3 regions of the Streptomyces sp. NPDC005151 genome follow, and region 3 is predicted to be linked to each of the others. Evidence: riboswitches for the same ligand, from Rfam matches in the RefSeq annotation. Region 3 holds a riboswitch; each other region holds the start of a gene.

Region 1 (5,447 bases), on a different contig from region 3:
CGGCGTTCCACGAGAACTCGGCCCGGTTCGGGTTCTTGGTGATGGACAGGTAGAACGAGGCGTACGTCTCGATCCCGGTGGGCAGCGGCGCGACCTCGGCGAACGCGCCACCGGCGGCCCAGTTGTCGATGCCGCCCGTGGGAATGGACGCCTGAAGGCTGCCGGTCGGGTCCCACAGGTGGTTGGCCCGGCCGCACATGACGTTGCCGTTGTCGCCCCACCCTTTGCCGATCTCGTTGTTCAGGCCGGGGAGCGCGCCGGTGGCTTTCAGCTTGACCAGCAACTTGCTGGTGCCCACGCTGCCGGCCGCGAAGAACACCCGGTCCGCGGTCACCGTCTTGGTGGCCGTGGTGGCGCCGCCGGTGTCGATCTGGTCGATGACGACCGTGTAGCCGCCACCTGCCGCCGGGGCGACCGAAGTGACCTTGTGGAGCGGCGCGATGGCGACCCTGCCGGTGGCCCTGATCCGGTCGATGTACGTCTTCTGCAGCGACTTCTTGCCATAGTTGTTGCCGTAGAGGATCTCACCGGCCAGCGCCGACCTGGGGACGGTTCCGGCCTCTTCCTGCTTCATGTAGTCCCAGTCGTACACGGTGGGCACGAAGACGAACGGGAAGCCGGCGCGCTCGGCCTGTTTGCGGCCGACCCGGGCGTACTGGTAGCACGCGGCGGTGTCGAACCAGGCCGGATCGCCAATGCCGGCCCCGAGCCCGGCATTGGCGCGCGGGTAGTAGATGCCGTACATCTCGTCGGCGTCCACCGACGGGAGCACGGCTCCGAAGTTCTCGCGCTTGGGGGTGACCGCCATCCCACCGTTGACCAGCGAGCCGCCACCGACGCCGCGGCCCTGGTAGACGGTGATCCCGCTGAACTCCTCGGCGTCGAGGATCCCTGTGCTGCGGGTGATGTTCTTGTCGATGGGGAAGCCGAGGAAGTTGCTGAGGGGCTGCTTGGTCCTGGTGCGGAGCCAGTACGACCGGCTGTCCGGGGAGGTCGTGTTGGCGAAGATCCTGCCATCGGGGCCGGGGGTGTCCCAGGCCATACCCATTTCGATCATGTGCACGTCGACGCCCGCTTGGGCGAGACGCAGTGCGGCGACGGAGCCGCCGTATCCGGTGCCGATCACCAGGGCCGGAACATGGGCCCCGGAGTCGATCGGAGCGGCTGCGGATCCGACCCCGGCCTGGGCCGGAGTGGTGTGACCCGCGAGGGCCACGGCTCCTAAAATAGAACCAGTTCCTGTGATGAATCTTCGACGCGAAACGTCCTTGGGGCCTGCATTGTGCATGGTAGAGTCACTCATGTGACACGCCTCACTCTCTAAAGAGTGAAACTGGTTCTACTGCCGTTCGCGCGTTAAGTCACTATATACCGGTGGGTAACATGCGCCCGATCGAGGCACCCCGGATACGCAACGTCGTGCGTCAGGCGGGCCGACCCCGGTGGCCTTCCTCGCTCGGCCGGGTGCCCGCATCCCCTGGGGCGAGCTCCATGTCGGCAGCCGTGACGTTTTCGCCGACGCAGGGTTCGTCGAGTCGGCAGGCCCACACTCAGGCGGGCCGTCATGCGGATCGACTTCTGAATCGTCTCCCGTGCGCGACACCGACGGGAACGGGTGGCGAGCCCCATCGGACCTTCGCCACCCGTCATACCTGAATCAATGCAACCGGGCCTCAGTAGGCCCCGAACACGTTGTCGATCGAGCCGTACTTGGCGGCGGCGTAGTTGCACGCGGCCGTGATGTTGGCGACCGGGTCGTAAGGGTCCATCGACGTACCGGGCACGTGGTAGGCCCGGAACGTGGGGTCGATGACCTGCAGGAGACCCTTGGACGGCGTGCCCGCGGCGGCGTTCGAGTCCCAGTTGTTGATGGCCCGGGGGTTGCCCGAGGACTCGCGCATGATGTTGCGGTGGATGCCGTCGTAGCTGCCGGGGATGCCGTGCTGGGCCATGACGGCCAGCGACTCCTTGATCCAGCCGTCGAGGTCGTTCGTGTACGTCGCGGGCTTCGCGGTGACAGCAGCGGCGGTGCTCGCGGCCGTCGTGGACTCGACTGCCGCGGGCGCGGCCTTGGCGCCGATGGTGAGCTTCTGGCCCGCGTGAATTACGCCGGGGTCGGCTCCGATGACCGCTCGATTGTCCTTGTACAGCTGCTGCCAACCGCCACTCACGGAATGACTCAGGGCGATCTTGTAAAGGGTGTCACCGGATATCACGGAATAGATGGAGGGCGTGGCTGCCCGCACGGCAGCCGGCTTGGCGGGGGCGGCAGCGGGCGCCACCGTCTTGGAGACGGCGACGGCGGTGACAGGCTGCGCCGGCGCTGCCGAGGCAACGGTTGCCCCGATCATCGGAAGCGCGAGAGCGGCTCCGCCTGTGCTCACGGCGATGAATCCGCGAGTCAGCGAAATGGACTTACGACGACGGTGGTTAACCTGTGCGGGCATGGCGCATTCCTCTCCGTCGCCTACGAGGTGAGCTGTCGGGTTGAGGCTGGAGTTGCCTGGCCGTATGGGAATACGACTTCACCCCTAGCCGTTCCGGATACCGGATCGGCGGCTTACGTGGGTCCCCCGCTCCTGCCGTACGTGAGTGGTCGGGTTCCCGGACGGCGGCAGGATTCGGCGTTCCATCCGGATTGACGGTGACCGTAGGCGAGAAACTCCGACCTGAACAAGCCCCCATTTTTCGATCACAATTCATTTACAAGATCGAGTCGCGGAAATTTTCGCATTCCACCCCGGTCCGCGAAGTCAACTTTCTTGGCGCAGAAGGGAACCGGGCGGCACGTCGCTGCGACCGCGGGCCCGGAAGGTGACTCTCACCACTCAGCCCGAAAAGGGCGATTTGCCCGGCACGCAAGGCCTCGGCCCGTGCGGGTTGCGCATTCACCAGAACGGCGAGCGGCTTCCCTTCATCGTCAAAATTGCGACATTTAGGAGATTTTGACGTCGGCGGACAGACACCGGCCTCCGACTCGTCGGGAAGGGCGTCCCCGGGGAGACGACCGGGAGCAGCCGCGCGTCACGCGTCTGCGCCGACTGCGGCGCACGAGTGGCCGCCCACCGGCCAGGCCGTGCCGGTTCACGCGAACGACACCACGGCGGCCGCACGAGGTGCCGTACACCTTCGGCGTGGCCATGATGGTGCGGAAGAACGCCCTGCCCGCCCGCCGGGACCGTCCGGCAGCACGAGAGAAGTGATGGCGATGGAGCTGTTCCCGCCCATGCCGCTCGCCGAGTGGCGTGACACCAAAGAGACGCTCCACCGCTTCGCGCAGGTCGTCGGAAAGATCCGTCTCGCGGCCAGTGTCCGGCGCAATCACTGGTGGAACGTTCCGTTTCACCTCACTGGCCGCGGTATCACCACCCGCCCCATGGGGCAGATCGACGGCAACCCGATTTTCACGGTGGACTTCGACTTCGTCGGCCATCGACTCGTCATCACAAGACTGGACGGCGTGTCGGTCTCGTTCCCGCTTTCGGGCCAGTCTGTGGCGTCCTTCCACAAGAAGGTCATGGCCGCCCTGGACACGCTGGGCATCGAGGTGGATATCAACGTGCCCAAGCCATTCGATCTGCCCGACACCGACCGGCCGTTCGCCGAGGACACCGAGCACGCGGCATACGATCCCGAACTGGCCAACCGGTATTGGCAGGTCCTCAGTCAAGTGGCGCTGGTCCTGGAGGAATTCGCGGCGCGGTTTTCGGGGAAAGTCAGCCCCGTGCACCATTTCTGGCACACCTTCGACATCGCTCACACCCGCTTTTCGGAGCGTCAGATCGACCAGCCCCGGCAGATCGACCCGGTGACGCGGGAGGCCTACTCCCGGGAAGTGATCAGCTTCGGTTTCTGGTTCGGTGACGACAAGTTCGCCGCGCCCGCGTTCTACTCGTACACCGCTCCCGAACCGGCGCGGCTGGCGGAGGAACCGCTCACTCCGGTGTCGGCGCAATGGGTGGATCGTGGCGGCAGCCACCTGGCGGTGCTGCCGTACGACGCGGCCCGCACCGAGAGCGATCCCCGTGCGGCCGTACTCGCCTTCTACGAAAGCGCCTATCAGGCCGGAGCGGGGCGCGCCGGCTGGGACATCGACCGACTCGCCTGTCCCGGCGGGATGACCGATCCGTGCCTGAGGACCCGTACGTCTGCCGGTGGATGAGGAGCGCGGCTTCAGTGCAGCTGCCGCTCCCAGTCCGCGGGGACCTTGCCCTGGGGACCCGGAGTCGGCTGGGCGACCGGGTGCGAGGTGGGCGGGAGCAGCTCCAATCCCTCGTAATATTCCTCGGTCTCGATGTTCCAGAGCCAGTTCTCCCCCGGCTCGAAGCTGGCCAGGAACGGATGTCCTGCCTCGCGTGCGTGCTTCGTACCGTGCTGCGAGGGGGAGGAGTCGCAGCAGCCGATGTGTCCGCACGCGGCGCAGCGGCGCAGGTGCATCCACCATCCCGGTCCGTCGCCCGCCAGGCAGTCCGCACATCCCGCCCCGCTGGGAGCCGCGGTGAGATCGATGCCTGGGATCTGGTCAGGTGCCATGTGACGTGCCTCCGTGATCAGGCGCGAGACCGCGGACCCTGCGGGTCCCGTCCCGGCGCTCTGAGGCTTCCGGTTCCCCTCCTGCATCGTAAGGCCGGGCTACCGGGTCCGCCTGCGTCGAACAGCCGTGCCGGACTCCGGGCGCTGCTCGATGATGTGAAGTGCCCGCCCTGCGGGGGGCGTTCGCGTGCGCCGACGACAGCAGAGCCAGGGCATACGGGCGTCGCAGGGCGCGCGGTCTCCCATCGCCTCGCCCTCATCCTCCCGGGACTGTCGGCTGCGTGGCCCGGTGGCTGCCGAGCCGCCGCCGCAGTGCGGCGAGCCGGGGATGGCGTTCGTGCAGTTCAGCAGAGTGGCGGTCGAGTTCCTCGCCAAGGCGTTCGGCGCGTTTGCCGATGTCCAGCTCATCCAGAATGCGGTCGACCTCGGCGAGCAGCGCACCGTGCAGTTGCCACTGTCGAGGGTGCTCCTGGACGTCCTCCAGCAGGAGGTCGGCCACCACGTCCCGAGTGGCGCGGCTGGCGGCCAGTGCGGCGGCAAGTCGCGACTCCGCCTCCTCGGCATTGGCGGACACCGGGGTGGTGATCAGCGTGGAGAAGCTCTCGATGGCGTCGGCCATCTGCGCGAAGAGTTCCCGGAGCGAGGCGGCCACGTCCTCCGGGAACATGGTTTCCTCGGTCCGGGCTTTGGCCAGGTCCGTCAGCGTGCGGGCCAGCACACGGAGAACAACGGCACAGATCTCCAGTGTGTCGAGTCCGGTACGCAGGACGATTCGGTACAGAAGACCTTGACGGACTCGGGGGTTGAGCATCAGGCTCTCCTCGGCCTGCCGCAGCGAGGCGTCGACGGCGACGATGTCGTGGTCCAGCCTGCGGGCGTCGTGCAGTCTGGTCGCCGCCTGCTGGACGGAGATG
Region 2 (5,447 bases), on a different contig from region 3:
ATCAGCATCGGCGTACAGAGCTTCGTCGACGCCGAGGCACGCGCGGCGGTCCGTCCCCAGCGCCGCGCCGATGTGGAGGCGGCGCTCGGCCGGATCCGGGACGCACGCATCCCGGTCCTCAACATCGACCTGATCTACGGCATCGACGGACAGACCGAGGTCAGCTGGTGTTCCTCTCTGGACGCGGCCCTCGCCTGGCAGCCGGAGGAGCTGTATCTCTATCCGCTCTACGTGCGCCCGCTGACCGGCCTGGGCCGGCTCGGCGCCGACGCCGACGCCGAAGCAGCGGCGGACGCGGCCTGGGACGAGAAGCGGCTGTGGCTGTACCGGGCGGGCCGGGACCATCTCCTCGCCCACGGCTACGAGCAGGTGTCGATGCGGATGTTCCGCCGCGCCGACACCCCGCAGCAGGGCCCCGCCGACTACGCGTGCCAGACGGACGGCATGATCGGGCTGGGCTGCGGCGCACGCTCGTACACCAGTCGGCTGCACTACTCCTTCGACTACGCGGTGGAGATGCGGGAAGTGCGGGCGATCATCGACGGCTACACCGCCACCAAGGAGGTCTATCTCTGGGTCAATGCCGCTGAGGGGCAGAGCTACACGGACGAGGAGGCGGACCGCTGGACGGCCCTCGACCCCCTCTTCCCGTACAGCCGTCACCCGCACCGCTCGGCAGGCATGCCGTGCCGGACCGGCGAGTCCGTCATCTCGGTGGACGGCGACGGCACGGTGCGCCGCTGCCACTTCGTCCCGGCCGAGCTGGGCAACCTGTACGACGGCAGCTACCGGCGTGCGCTCGGTCCGCGGGCCTGTCCGGTCGCCGTCTGCGACTGCCACATCGGCTATGTGCATCTGGAGACACTGCCGTTGTACGACGTCTTCGCGGGTGGCGTCCTGGAGCGCATACCGGCCCGGCGCCCGGGCATACCGGCGCCCTCGGGACGCCGGTTCCTGCCGGTGTCCCCCGTCGCCGGACAGGCCTGAAGCCCCCGAGAGGCAGAAAGGGAACCGGCCCGTCCGGCAGATGGGGCCAGAGAGGGCTCCTCTAAGACCGACCGGCAAATGGGGGGGTGGGAGAAGGAGCGGGGCTGGGTGCGTGCAGCTGCAAGGCGGAGGATTGAGGCATGGCGGAGCCATGGTGATTGACGACAACGCGGCAGATGTGCGTGCCCAGCCCCGCGACGCCGCCCTCCATTTGCCGGTCGGTCTAAAGCGGCAGGAGGTCCGGCCGCTTCGCCTCGACGTGGTCGCCGGAGGACTCGCCGCGCAGCCGCCGCCCTATCCACGAAACCAGGTACTCACGCGCCCAGTGGATGTCGTCGCGCCGGACCTCCAGCGTGCCGCGCTGTGCCTGCGGGGGCCATTCCTGGTCGGGGTCGGCCGGTACATCGAGGCCGAGGACCTGGGCGGCGCGCAGCGCGACCCGGGTGTGTCCCTCGGGCGACAGGTGGAGCCGGTCGTCGTCCCAGGCGCGCCGGTCCTGCACGGACTTCAGCGACCACAGGTCGAGGACCGGGCAGTCGTAGCGATCGGCGATGGAGCGCACATGGGCGGTGTACGTGGCGATCTTGCCGCGCAGATGGCGCAGGACGGGAACGCCGCGGGTGTCGAAGCCGGTCGTCACCAGGACGGTGCCGACCGAGTCGGTGAGCTCGGCGACCGCGCGCTCGAAGCGCTCGGCCACGTCGTCGGGGTCGGTGCCGGGCCGGATGATGTCGTTGCCGCCCGCGCAGAAGCTCACCAGATCGGGTGCGAGCTCCTTGGCGCGCGGTACCTGCTCCTCGACGATCTGGTCGAGGAGGCGTCCGCGTACGGCGAGATTGGCGTACCGGAAATTTCCGTGTGCGGAGCCCTCGGAGCTCGTCGCCGCATCGGTGTCCGGGAGCTGGTCCGCGAGAAGTACCGCGAAACGGTCCGCCCAGCCGACGAAGGTTCCGTCCGGGCCGGGGTCTCCGACTCCCTCGGTGAAGCTGTCGCCAATCGCTGCGTACGACCCGATGGCGCCCTGCCGGTTGATGACGCCACGTTGATTGTTTCTCGAATCGTCTGCCACAAGCGCATATCCTGCACCGCTGAATGTGACCTACGCGACCGTAATAAGGGGTTGACGGGTGGTGAGATAGACCACCCGGTCAGGTTTTGGCAAAGGGGGAATAACGCCCCCCGCGGTAGGGAGTGGATCAGCGAGCGGCGTCATGCGGCTTCGATTGCAAGGCGGAGGACGGAGTCGACGCGGAGCGTCGGCGACTGACGACAACGCCGCCAGCGGAGTCGCAGGGCGTCGGGAGCCCACTCCCTATCGCGGGGGAGGCCGTAAGTGAAGGGGCGGTGCGTCGCCGCGCACCGCCCCTTCACCGAGCCGACCGGATCAGCCGTGGATCAGACGTGGATCCCGTGCGAGGCCAGGTAGGCGATCGGGTCGATGTCCGACCCGTACGCCGGGCCAGTGCGGACCTCGAAGTGCAGGTGCGGGCCGGTGGCGTTGCCGGTGGCACCGGAGAGGCCGACCTGCTGGCCTGCGGTCACGGTCTGGCCCGCCGAGACGGAGAGCGAGGACATGTGGCCGTACTGCGAGTAGTGGCCGTCGGCGTGCTTGATGACGACCTGGTTGCCGTACGCGCCACCCCAGCCGGCGGTGACGACGGTGCCGGAGGTGATCGCCTTCACGCTGGTGCCGGTGGCGACCGGGAAGTCGATACCCGTGTGGCTGCCGCTGGACCAGTTGGAGCCGGAGGCACGGTAGGCGGTGGTGTGGTTGCCCGGGACCGGGTGGACGTAGCCGGAGCTGTTGCTCCGACCGGCCGAGGCGGAGGACGTGGTGGTCTTGACGGACTCCGAAGCCTTGGACTGCGACGCGGACTTGTCGGCCGAGGAGGTCGACGGAGCCTTCGACGGGGCAGCCTTCGACGGAGCCGGGGCGGACTGCGTGGTGTCCGTCGTCGCGGCGGAGTCGGCCGGCTTGCCGCCGAGCGTCAGCTTCATGCCCGGGAAGATAAGGCTCGGGTTCTCGCCGACGACCGCGCGGTTGTCCTGGTACAGCTGCTGCCAGCCGCCCTTGACCTGCTGCTCGGCGGCGATCTTCGACAGGTAGTCACCGGCAACGACGGAGTACGTCCGGGTCTCGACCTTGTTCTTCACGACCGGCGCGGCCTCGGCGGCGACGTGCGTGGCTGCCGACTGCGCGGTGGGCGCGGCCTGCTCCGCGGCGTGGGCACCGGTGGCGCCGAGCAGCGGAAGGGCGATGACGGCCCCACCGGCGCCGACGGCGGCGACGCCACGGGCGATCGTGCTGGACTTGGTACGGCGGTGCTTACCCGATGTGGGCATGAAGAATTTCCTCTCCGGCGCCTACGAGGTGAGCTGTCGGGTTCGGGCTGGAGATGCCCGGTCGCAGTTCGCGACTTCACCCCGAGCCGGCCGGATCTCTCCGGGCGGCGGCTTACCTGGTTCCCCCGCTCCTGCCACACGTGAGTGGGTGCGAATTCCGGGCGGCGGCAGGATTAGGCGGTCCGTCCGGATTGAGGGTGACCGTAGGCGAGCGAGGACGGCGGAAACAAGCCATCGACTACTCAGGGGAATCCACGCCGGGAAATCGGCGCGGAATTCCGGTCACCCTCCGTGGATTACGGATCTTGGCTTTCCGCGCGACGTCCGGAATACCCATCTGTGGCGCCACCACACACCGTCACGGATATGATCCCGCTCACGAGGAAGGCATCATCTCCCGCAGAAATAGGCCATGTTCCACTAAAAGTCGCAATACGGACATGTCACGAACGTTCGCCACGTCGGAGCCTCAGTACCTTCGCGTCCAGGTCCCCCCGCAGCCCGGTGTGCAGACCCTGATGCAGCAGCACGGCACCGTGGTGGACCGCCCCGGTGTCCAGGTCGGTGTAGGTCGCCGCGGGGTCGAGCCCGCGCAGCCGCAGGGCCGGCGGCCGCTCCCCGTACCGCTGCGCCTCCAGCCACATCAGCACCACGGCCTCGTCGCCGTGCACGTACTGCACGGCGCTGAGCCCACCGCGCGGGGCACGCAGCCGGTACAGCGCGCCGTGCTGCACGGCGGGACGGATCTCCTTGTAGAGATCCACCCAGCTCCGCGCCTCGGCCAGCTCCTCGTCACTCCACTCGGTGAGATCCCCGCCGACCCCGAGCACCCCGGCCATCGCGCTGACGAAGCGGAAGCGCAGCGAACTGACCCTGCTGTTGAGCTGGACATTCGGACTGTCGGTGACCCAGGCGGCCATCACCCGCGCCGGATGGATCTGCCCGAAGCCCTCCTGGATGGCGAGCCGGTCGAGCGGGTCGGTGTTGTCGGAGGTCCACACCTGGTCGGTACGGGCGAGGATCTCCAGGTCGATCCGGCCACCGCCGCCCGAGCAGGACTCGAAGGCGACGCCGGGGTGGGCGGCCCGCAGCCGGTCGATCAGCGCGTAGAGCGCGTCCACATGTGCGATCCAGAGCTTCTGCGGATAGTCCTCGCCCGGCCAGCCCGCATCGGTGAAGCAGCGGTTGAAGTCCCATTTCACATAGTCGATCGGGGCGCTGGAGAGCAGCGTGTCGAGCTGCTCCCACAGATAGTTCTGCACATCGGTCCGGGCCAGATTGAGCACCAGCTGATGACGGAATTCGGTCCGGGTCCGCCCAGGGAAGTGCTGCACCCAGTCGGGGTGCGCGCGATACAGATCACTGTCGGCGTTCACCATCTCCGGCTCGACCCAGATGCCGAACTGCATGCCGAGTCCGTGCACTTCGTCGGCGAGCGGCTTCAGCCCGCCGGGGAATCGCTCGGGGTTGGGGGTCCAGTCGCCGAGTCCGGCCCGGTCGCTGGTGCGCTGCCCGAACCATGCGTCGTCCACGACGAACAGCTCGACGCCCATCGCCGCGGCGCGCTCGGCGAGGGCGCGCTGCTGGTCCTCCGCGATGTCGAAGCCGGTCGCCTCCCAGGAGTTGTAGAGCACCGGCCGCAGGCTCTCGGCGTCCGGGACGACATGGGCCAGTTGCCAGGCGTGCCAGGACCGGCTCGCCCCGCCGAACCCTTCGGCGCTCCACAGTCCGGCGAACACCGGTGTGGTGTACGTCTCCCCCGGTGCGAGCCGCAGCAGCCCGGAGTCGTCGTATCCGGCGCCTCCGGTGATCTGCACAAGCCCGTCGGGGAGCTGCTGCACCGCGATCCGCCACGAGCCGGACCAGCCGAGCGCGCAGCCGTACACCTCGCCCTCCTCCTCGGTGGCGGCGCCGTCCGCGTCGAGCGCGACCCAGGGCAGGAACTGGTGTCCGGTGTGGCCGCGCCTGCTGGAGAGGACCTTCTCGCCGTACGTCAGATCCGACCGTACGAGCTGTGTCTCGGCCGCCCAGCGGCCGTGCAGCTGGCTCAGCCGCCAGCTGTCGCGGGCGGGCAGCGCCCAGGCCGCCGCGTCGGCGCGCAGCAGCTCCAGCGGCGG
Region 3 (5,447 bases):
ATGGCCGCCTACCGGCTGCCGCACGACGGCACCAGGGAGTGCGACGCCGCGGATCTCGCGCTGACCGTGCTCGGCGGAGGTGAGTCCTCCCGGCTGCACAACCGCCTGGTCCGCCGCGACCGCACAGCCGTTGCGGCAGGTTTCGGGCTGCTGCGGCTGGCCGGCGCGCCCTCGCTCGGCTGGCTGGACGTGAAGACGTCCGGCGGTGTCGAGGTGGCGCAGATCGAGGCCGCGGTCGACGAGGAGCTGGCCCGGTTCGCCGCCGAGGGCCCCACGCCCGAGGAAATGGAGCGCGCTCAGGCACAGTTGGAGCGCGAGTGGCTGGACCGGCTCGGTACGGTCGCGGGCCGCGCCGATGAACTCTGCCGGTTCGCCGTGCTGTTCGGCGACCCGCAGCTCGCGCTGACCGCCGTCCAGCGGGTCCTTGACGTCACCGCGGACGAGGTCCAGGCGGCGGCCAGGGCCCAGCTGCGCCCCGACAACCGGGCGGTGCTCGTCTACGAGCCGGTCGAGCCGGCCGAATCCGCCGACGCGGAAGCCGACGAGACGGACACCGACACCGACGCGCACGAAGGGGCGGACAAGTGACCGACGCTGCCGCGACTGGAGTATCGATGGAGTACCACCCGCAGCCGACCCCCGGCACGGCCAGGCCCTGGGCCTTTCCCGCACCCGAGCGCGGCGCCCTGCCCAATGGGCTGACGGTGCTGCGCTGCCACCGTCCCGGCCAGCAGGTCGTCGCGGTCGAGATCTTCCTCGACGCCCCGCTGGACGCCGAGCCCGAGGGCCTCGACGGCGTGGCCACGATCATGGCGCGAGCCCTTTCCGAGGGCACCGACAAGCACTCCGCCGAGGAGTTCGCCGCCGAGCTGGAGCGTTGCGGCGCCACCCTCGACGCGCACGCCGACCATCCCGGCATGCGGGTCTCCCTGGAGGTTCCGGCCTCCCGGCTGGCCAAGGCTCTCGGGCTGGTCGCCGAGGCGCTGCGGGCGCCCGCGTTCGCCGACAGCGAGATCGAGCGACTGGTGAACAACCGGCTCGACGAGATTCCGCACGAGCAGGCCAACCCGGCCCGGCGTGCCGCCAAGCAGCTCTCCAAGGAGCTCTTCCCGGCCACGTCGCGGATGTCACGCCCGCGCCAGGGCACCGAGGAGACGGTGGAGCGGATCGACTCCGCGGCCGTGCGAGCCTTCTACGAGGCCCATGTCCGGCCGTCCACCGCGACCGCCGTCGTCGTCGGCGACCTCACCGGTATCGACCTGGACGCCCTGCTCGCCGACACCATCGGCGACTGGACCGGGAACACCGTGGAGCCCCGTCCGGTCCCGCCGATCACTGCCGACGACACCGGCCGCGTGGTGATCGTCGACCGTCCGGGCGCCGTGCAGACACAGCTGCTGATCGGCCGCATCGGCGCCGACCGGCACGACAGCGTGTGGCCGGCCCAGGTCCTCGGCACCTACTGCCTGGGCGGCACACTCACCTCCCGGCTGGACCGGGTGCTGCGCGAGGAGAAGGGCTACACCTACGGCGTGCGGGCCTTCGGGCAGGTCCTGCGCTCGACGGCCCCGGACTCCGCCTCCGGGGCGACCGGCGCGGCGATGCTGGCGATCAGTGGCTCGGTGGACACGGAGTCCACCGGACCGGCGCTCGACGACCTGTGGAAGGTCCTGCGGACGCTGGTGGCCGAGGGGCTGACCGACGCCGAGCGCGAGACCGCTGTGCAGAACCTCGTGGGTGTCGCCCCGCTGAAGTTCGAGACGGCTGCCTCCGTCGCCGGCACGCTCGCCGACCAGGTCGAGCAGCACCTCCCGGACGACTACCAGGCGCAGCTGTACGCCCGCCTGGCCGAGACCGGCACGGTCGAGGCGACCGCAGCCGTGGTCAACGCCTTCCCCGTGGACCGGCTGGTCACGATTCTCGTCGGCGACGCCGCGCAGATCGAGGAGCGGGTCAGGGCGTTGGGCATCGGAGAGGTGTCGGTCGTCACCGGCTGATGCACCAAAGTCCCGCAAAGAGGGGCAAAGAGAGACCCTGGCGAGTCGCTTCTCGCCAGGGTCTTCCCTTTTGTCTGATTTGAGATGAAAACTTATTCCTTGCCCTGTGGGATGCGCTACAAAGCGCCCTGTCCGTTTGGTGAATGAAAGTGCCCCCGCCTAGCGTCGGCTCCACTGTCCGTCACTCGTATGCCGCATCCGTGGCGCCGGGCAGTGATCGCCGAGTCCCCGTCAGGCGCGAGCCTGGGGAGCCGGGGACCCACACAGTCCCTGGGGTGAATCGGATGCCGCGACCTCCTGTGAGGCCGGGGATCCGTAGGAGACCTTCCTGCTCCGAACCCGTCAGCTAACCCGGTAGGCGAGAAGGAAGGAAAGGACCAGCTACTTCATGGCGTTCACCCGCCCCACCGGGAAGCACCGTGCCCCGAGCCGCCTGAAGCGCGGGAGCGCACGCATCGCCGGAGTCGCGACGCTGGCGACCACCGGCGTCATCGGCGGACTGGCCTCTCCGGCCCTCGCCGCGGATGCCGAGGCCTCCTTCGTCAATGAAACCGGCCTGACCCAGATCATCGCCATCGAGGATGGCCTCGCCGACCAGGTGGCCACCCAGGCCAAGGTGCAGAAGCGCCAGGCCGACGTCGCCGCGAAGGTGAAGGCGAAGGCTGCCGCGGCAGCCAAGGCCGAAGCGAAGGCCAAGGCGGCGGCGAAGGCCGAGGCCGAGGCCCGCGCCAAGGCGGCCCGTGACGCGAAGGCCCGCGCCACCCGTTCCGCCGAGCGCACCCGCCTGGGCTCCTTCCAGCTCCCGGTCGCCGGTTCGTACGCCACCACCGGCTACAAGTCGAGCGGGTCCCTCTGGTCCTCCGGCCGCCACTCGGGCATCGACTTCCATGCCGCCTCCGGAAGCTCCGTCGTCGCCGTCGGCGCCGGCACGGTCGTCGAGGCGGGCTGGGGCGGCGCATACGGCAACAACATCGTGCTGCGGATGACGGACGGCACGTACACCCAGTACGGCCACCTCTCCTCGATCGGCGTCTCCGTCGGCCAGAGCGTCGGCGCGGGCCAGCAGATCGGCCTCTCCGGCTCGACCGGCAACTCCACCGGACCGCACCTCCACTTCGAGGCCCGCACCACGCCTTCGTACGGCTCCGACATGGACCCCGTGGCGTACCTGCGCGCCCATGGCGTGAACGTCTGACCGACGTCCCGTCCGCAACACCCCGAAGGCCTCGGTTTCCCGCCGGGGCCTTCGTCGTGTCCGCCCCTGCCGAACCGCCCCGCGGAACCGTCCCCGGGCCAGAAGATATTCATGGTTTTCGGCCCGGCGTCGGAAATGCAGTTGCATTGCAATAGAGTCACAGAACAGGCGTCGATCGGCCGCGTTTCGCGGGGATTAAGGCGGAGGTTCGGACATGCGCATTCCGGCGCAATCGGTATGCACGGCAATCCGTGACGACATCGTCTCCGGTGTCTTCGAACGCGGCAGCAGACTCACCGAGGAGCTGCTCGCGCGCCGTTACGGGGTCTCCCGTGTCCCGGTGCGGGAAGCGCTGCGCACCCTGGAATCCGAGGGCTTCGTGGTCACTCGCCGACATGCCGGTGCCTGTGTCGCCGAGCCCACCGAACAGGAGGCCGCCGACCTTCTGGAGGTACGGATGCTGCTGGAGCCGCTGGGTGCGGCCCGTGCCGCGCAACGTCGCACCGAGGCGCACCTCAAGGTGCTGCGCGGCCTGGTCAGGCTGGGTCAGGACAGGGCGCGGCGGGGCGAGGGGGAGGATCTGCGCTCCCTGGGCGGCTGGTTCCACGAGACGCTCGCCCAGGCGTCCGGCAGCCCCGGGCTCACCGCGCTGCTCACCCAGCTACGGCACAAGATCGCCTGGATGTACGCGGTCGAGCAGTCGGCCCGCCCCGCCGATTCCTGGGGCGAGCACGGAGCCATCGTGGACGCCGTGGCGCGCGGCGACGCGGAACGGGCCAGGGCGCTGGCCGCCCAGCACGCCGAGCGGGCCACCGCCGCGCACCGGCTGCGCCGCGCGGGCGGTGCCCCGGGCCGTGATGCCGGCGCCCCCGCTCCGGCGGCCGGGTGAGGACTTCGCAACATGCCGTAAACACCGCGAGCGGCCGGAATTAACACATGCGCCGTATACAAAGAGAAGTAGATGCGCGGGGCTTTCTTTGAGCTGCCTGAATTCGCTCCGAATGTATTGTCGGTATCCGAAAACGAAGGAGCCGCGGCCCCGGTTGGGGGGTACCGCGGCTCCGCCACAGAAATAGACCGGACAGGAATCGGCCGGAAAGGCTTCCCCCCTGATCGGAACCCTGGAATCAGACGGTCTCAGGGAGCTCCTCGAGCCCCTCGGTGACCAGCTTCGCCAGACGGTCGAGCGCGGCTTCCGCGTCGTCCGCCTCGGAGGCGAGCACGATCTCCTCGCCGCCGTGCGCGCCGAGACCGAGCACCGCGAGCATGGAGGCGGCGTTCACCGGGGGGCCGTCGGACTTGGCGATCGTCACGGGGACGCCGGACGCCGTGGCGGCACGGACGAAGATGGAAGCGGGGCGGGCGTGCAGGCCCTCGGCCCAACCGACATTTACGCGGCGCTCAGCCATGGTTCTGCCCTTCACGAATCAATGGTTGTCTAGACCAGTCTCTCACGCAGTCGCTGTCTTCCCGCCGACCCGCAACCCGGCCCCAGCCCGTGCCGCACGGCCGATCGGAGCTCTCAGACTGCCCCGGCCCCGGGCCCTACGCGACCGCTGACCGCGCCGTAGGCTTTGCCCATGCAGCCCGCGCCGGAGCAGAGTCCGCACCACGCGTACCCCGACCACTGGGAAGCGGACGTGGTGCTCCGCGACGGCGGTACGGCCCGCATCAGGCCCATCACCACGGACGATGCCGAGCGCCTGGTCAGCTTCTACGAGCAGGTCTCCGACGAGTCGAAGTACTACCGGTTCTTCGCTCCTTACCCCCGTCTGTCCGCCAAGGACGTCCACCGCTTCACCCATCACGACTACGTCGACCGGGTGGGGCTCGCCGTCACGGTCGGCGGTGAGTTCATCGCCACCGTCCGCTACGACCGGATCGACGCGGCCGGCCGGCCGGCCTCCGCCCCCGCCGACGAGGCCGAGGTCGCCTTTCTCGTCCAGGACGCGCACCAGGGCCGCGGCGTGGCATCGGCGCTCCTCGAACACATCGCCGCAGTGGCGCGTGAGCGCGGCATCCGGCGCTTCGCCGCCGAGGTGCTGCCCGCCAACAACAAGATGATCAAGGTGTTCCGTGACGCCGGGTACACCCAGCAGCGCAGCTTCGAGGACGGCGCCGTCCATCTCACCCTCGACCTCGAACCGACCGCCGAGTCCCTCGCCGTCCAGCGCGCCCGCGAGCAGCGGGCGGAGGCGCGGTCGGTGCAGCGGCTGATCACACCGGGGTCCGTCGCCGTCATCGGCACCGGCCGT

The links. A riboswitch is a leader RNA that binds a small molecule or an ion and turns the genes downstream of it on or off. The one in region 3 is predicted to bind cyclic di-AMP.
Region 1: another riboswitch for cyclic di-AMP. It lies ahead of ACWD6R_RS04310 (transglycosylase SLT domain-containing protein); the one in region 3 lies ahead of ACWD6R_RS10350 (M23 family metallopeptidase).
Region 2: another riboswitch for cyclic di-AMP. It lies ahead of ACWD6R_RS33435 (M23 family metallopeptidase); the one in region 3 lies ahead of ACWD6R_RS10350 (M23 family metallopeptidase).

Annotation. Positions count from the first base shown of each region.
Region 1 covers NZ_JBSFYR010000004.1:105,145-110,591, forward strand. Annotated here, with positions in the region: gene ACWD6R_RS04305 (GMC oxidoreductase) at 1-1,303, opposite strand, end outside; gene ACWD6R_RS04310 (transglycosylase SLT domain-containing protein) at 1,674-2,447, opposite strand; cyclic di-AMP (ydaO/yuaA leader) riboswitch at 2,450-2,637, opposite strand; gene ACWD6R_RS04315 (DUF5996 family protein) at 3,209-4,162, shown strand; gene ACWD6R_RS04320 (UBP-type zinc finger domain-containing protein) at 4,174-4,533, opposite strand; gene ACWD6R_RS04325 (FUSC family protein) at 4,790-5,447, opposite strand, start outside.
Region 2 covers NZ_JBSFYR010000096.1:5,818-11,264, reverse strand. Annotated here, with positions in the region: gene ACWD6R_RS33445 (STM4012 family radical SAM protein) at 1-987, shown strand, start outside; gene ACWD6R_RS33440 (SGNH/GDSL hydrolase family protein) at 1,211-2,056, opposite strand; gene ACWD6R_RS33435 (M23 family metallopeptidase) at 2,383-3,330, opposite strand; cyclic di-AMP (ydaO/yuaA leader) riboswitch at 3,334-3,491, opposite strand; gene ACWD6R_RS33430 (alpha-galactosidase) at 3,774-5,447, opposite strand, start outside.
Region 3 covers NZ_JBSFYR010000013.1:71,629-77,075, forward strand. Annotated here, with positions in the region: gene ACWD6R_RS10340 (M16 family metallopeptidase) at 1-588, shown strand, start outside; gene ACWD6R_RS10345 (M16 family metallopeptidase) at 615-1,997, shown strand; cyclic di-AMP (ydaO/yuaA leader) riboswitch at 2,206-2,372, shown strand; gene ACWD6R_RS10350 (M23 family metallopeptidase) at 2,386-3,192, shown strand; partial or broken gene ACWD6R_RS10355 (GntR family transcriptional regulator) at 3,407-4,125, shown strand; gene ACWD6R_RS10360 (HPr family phosphocarrier protein) at 4,320-4,601, opposite strand; gene ACWD6R_RS10365 (bifunctional acetate--CoA ligase family protein/GNAT family N-acetyltransferase) at 4,773-5,447, shown strand, end outside.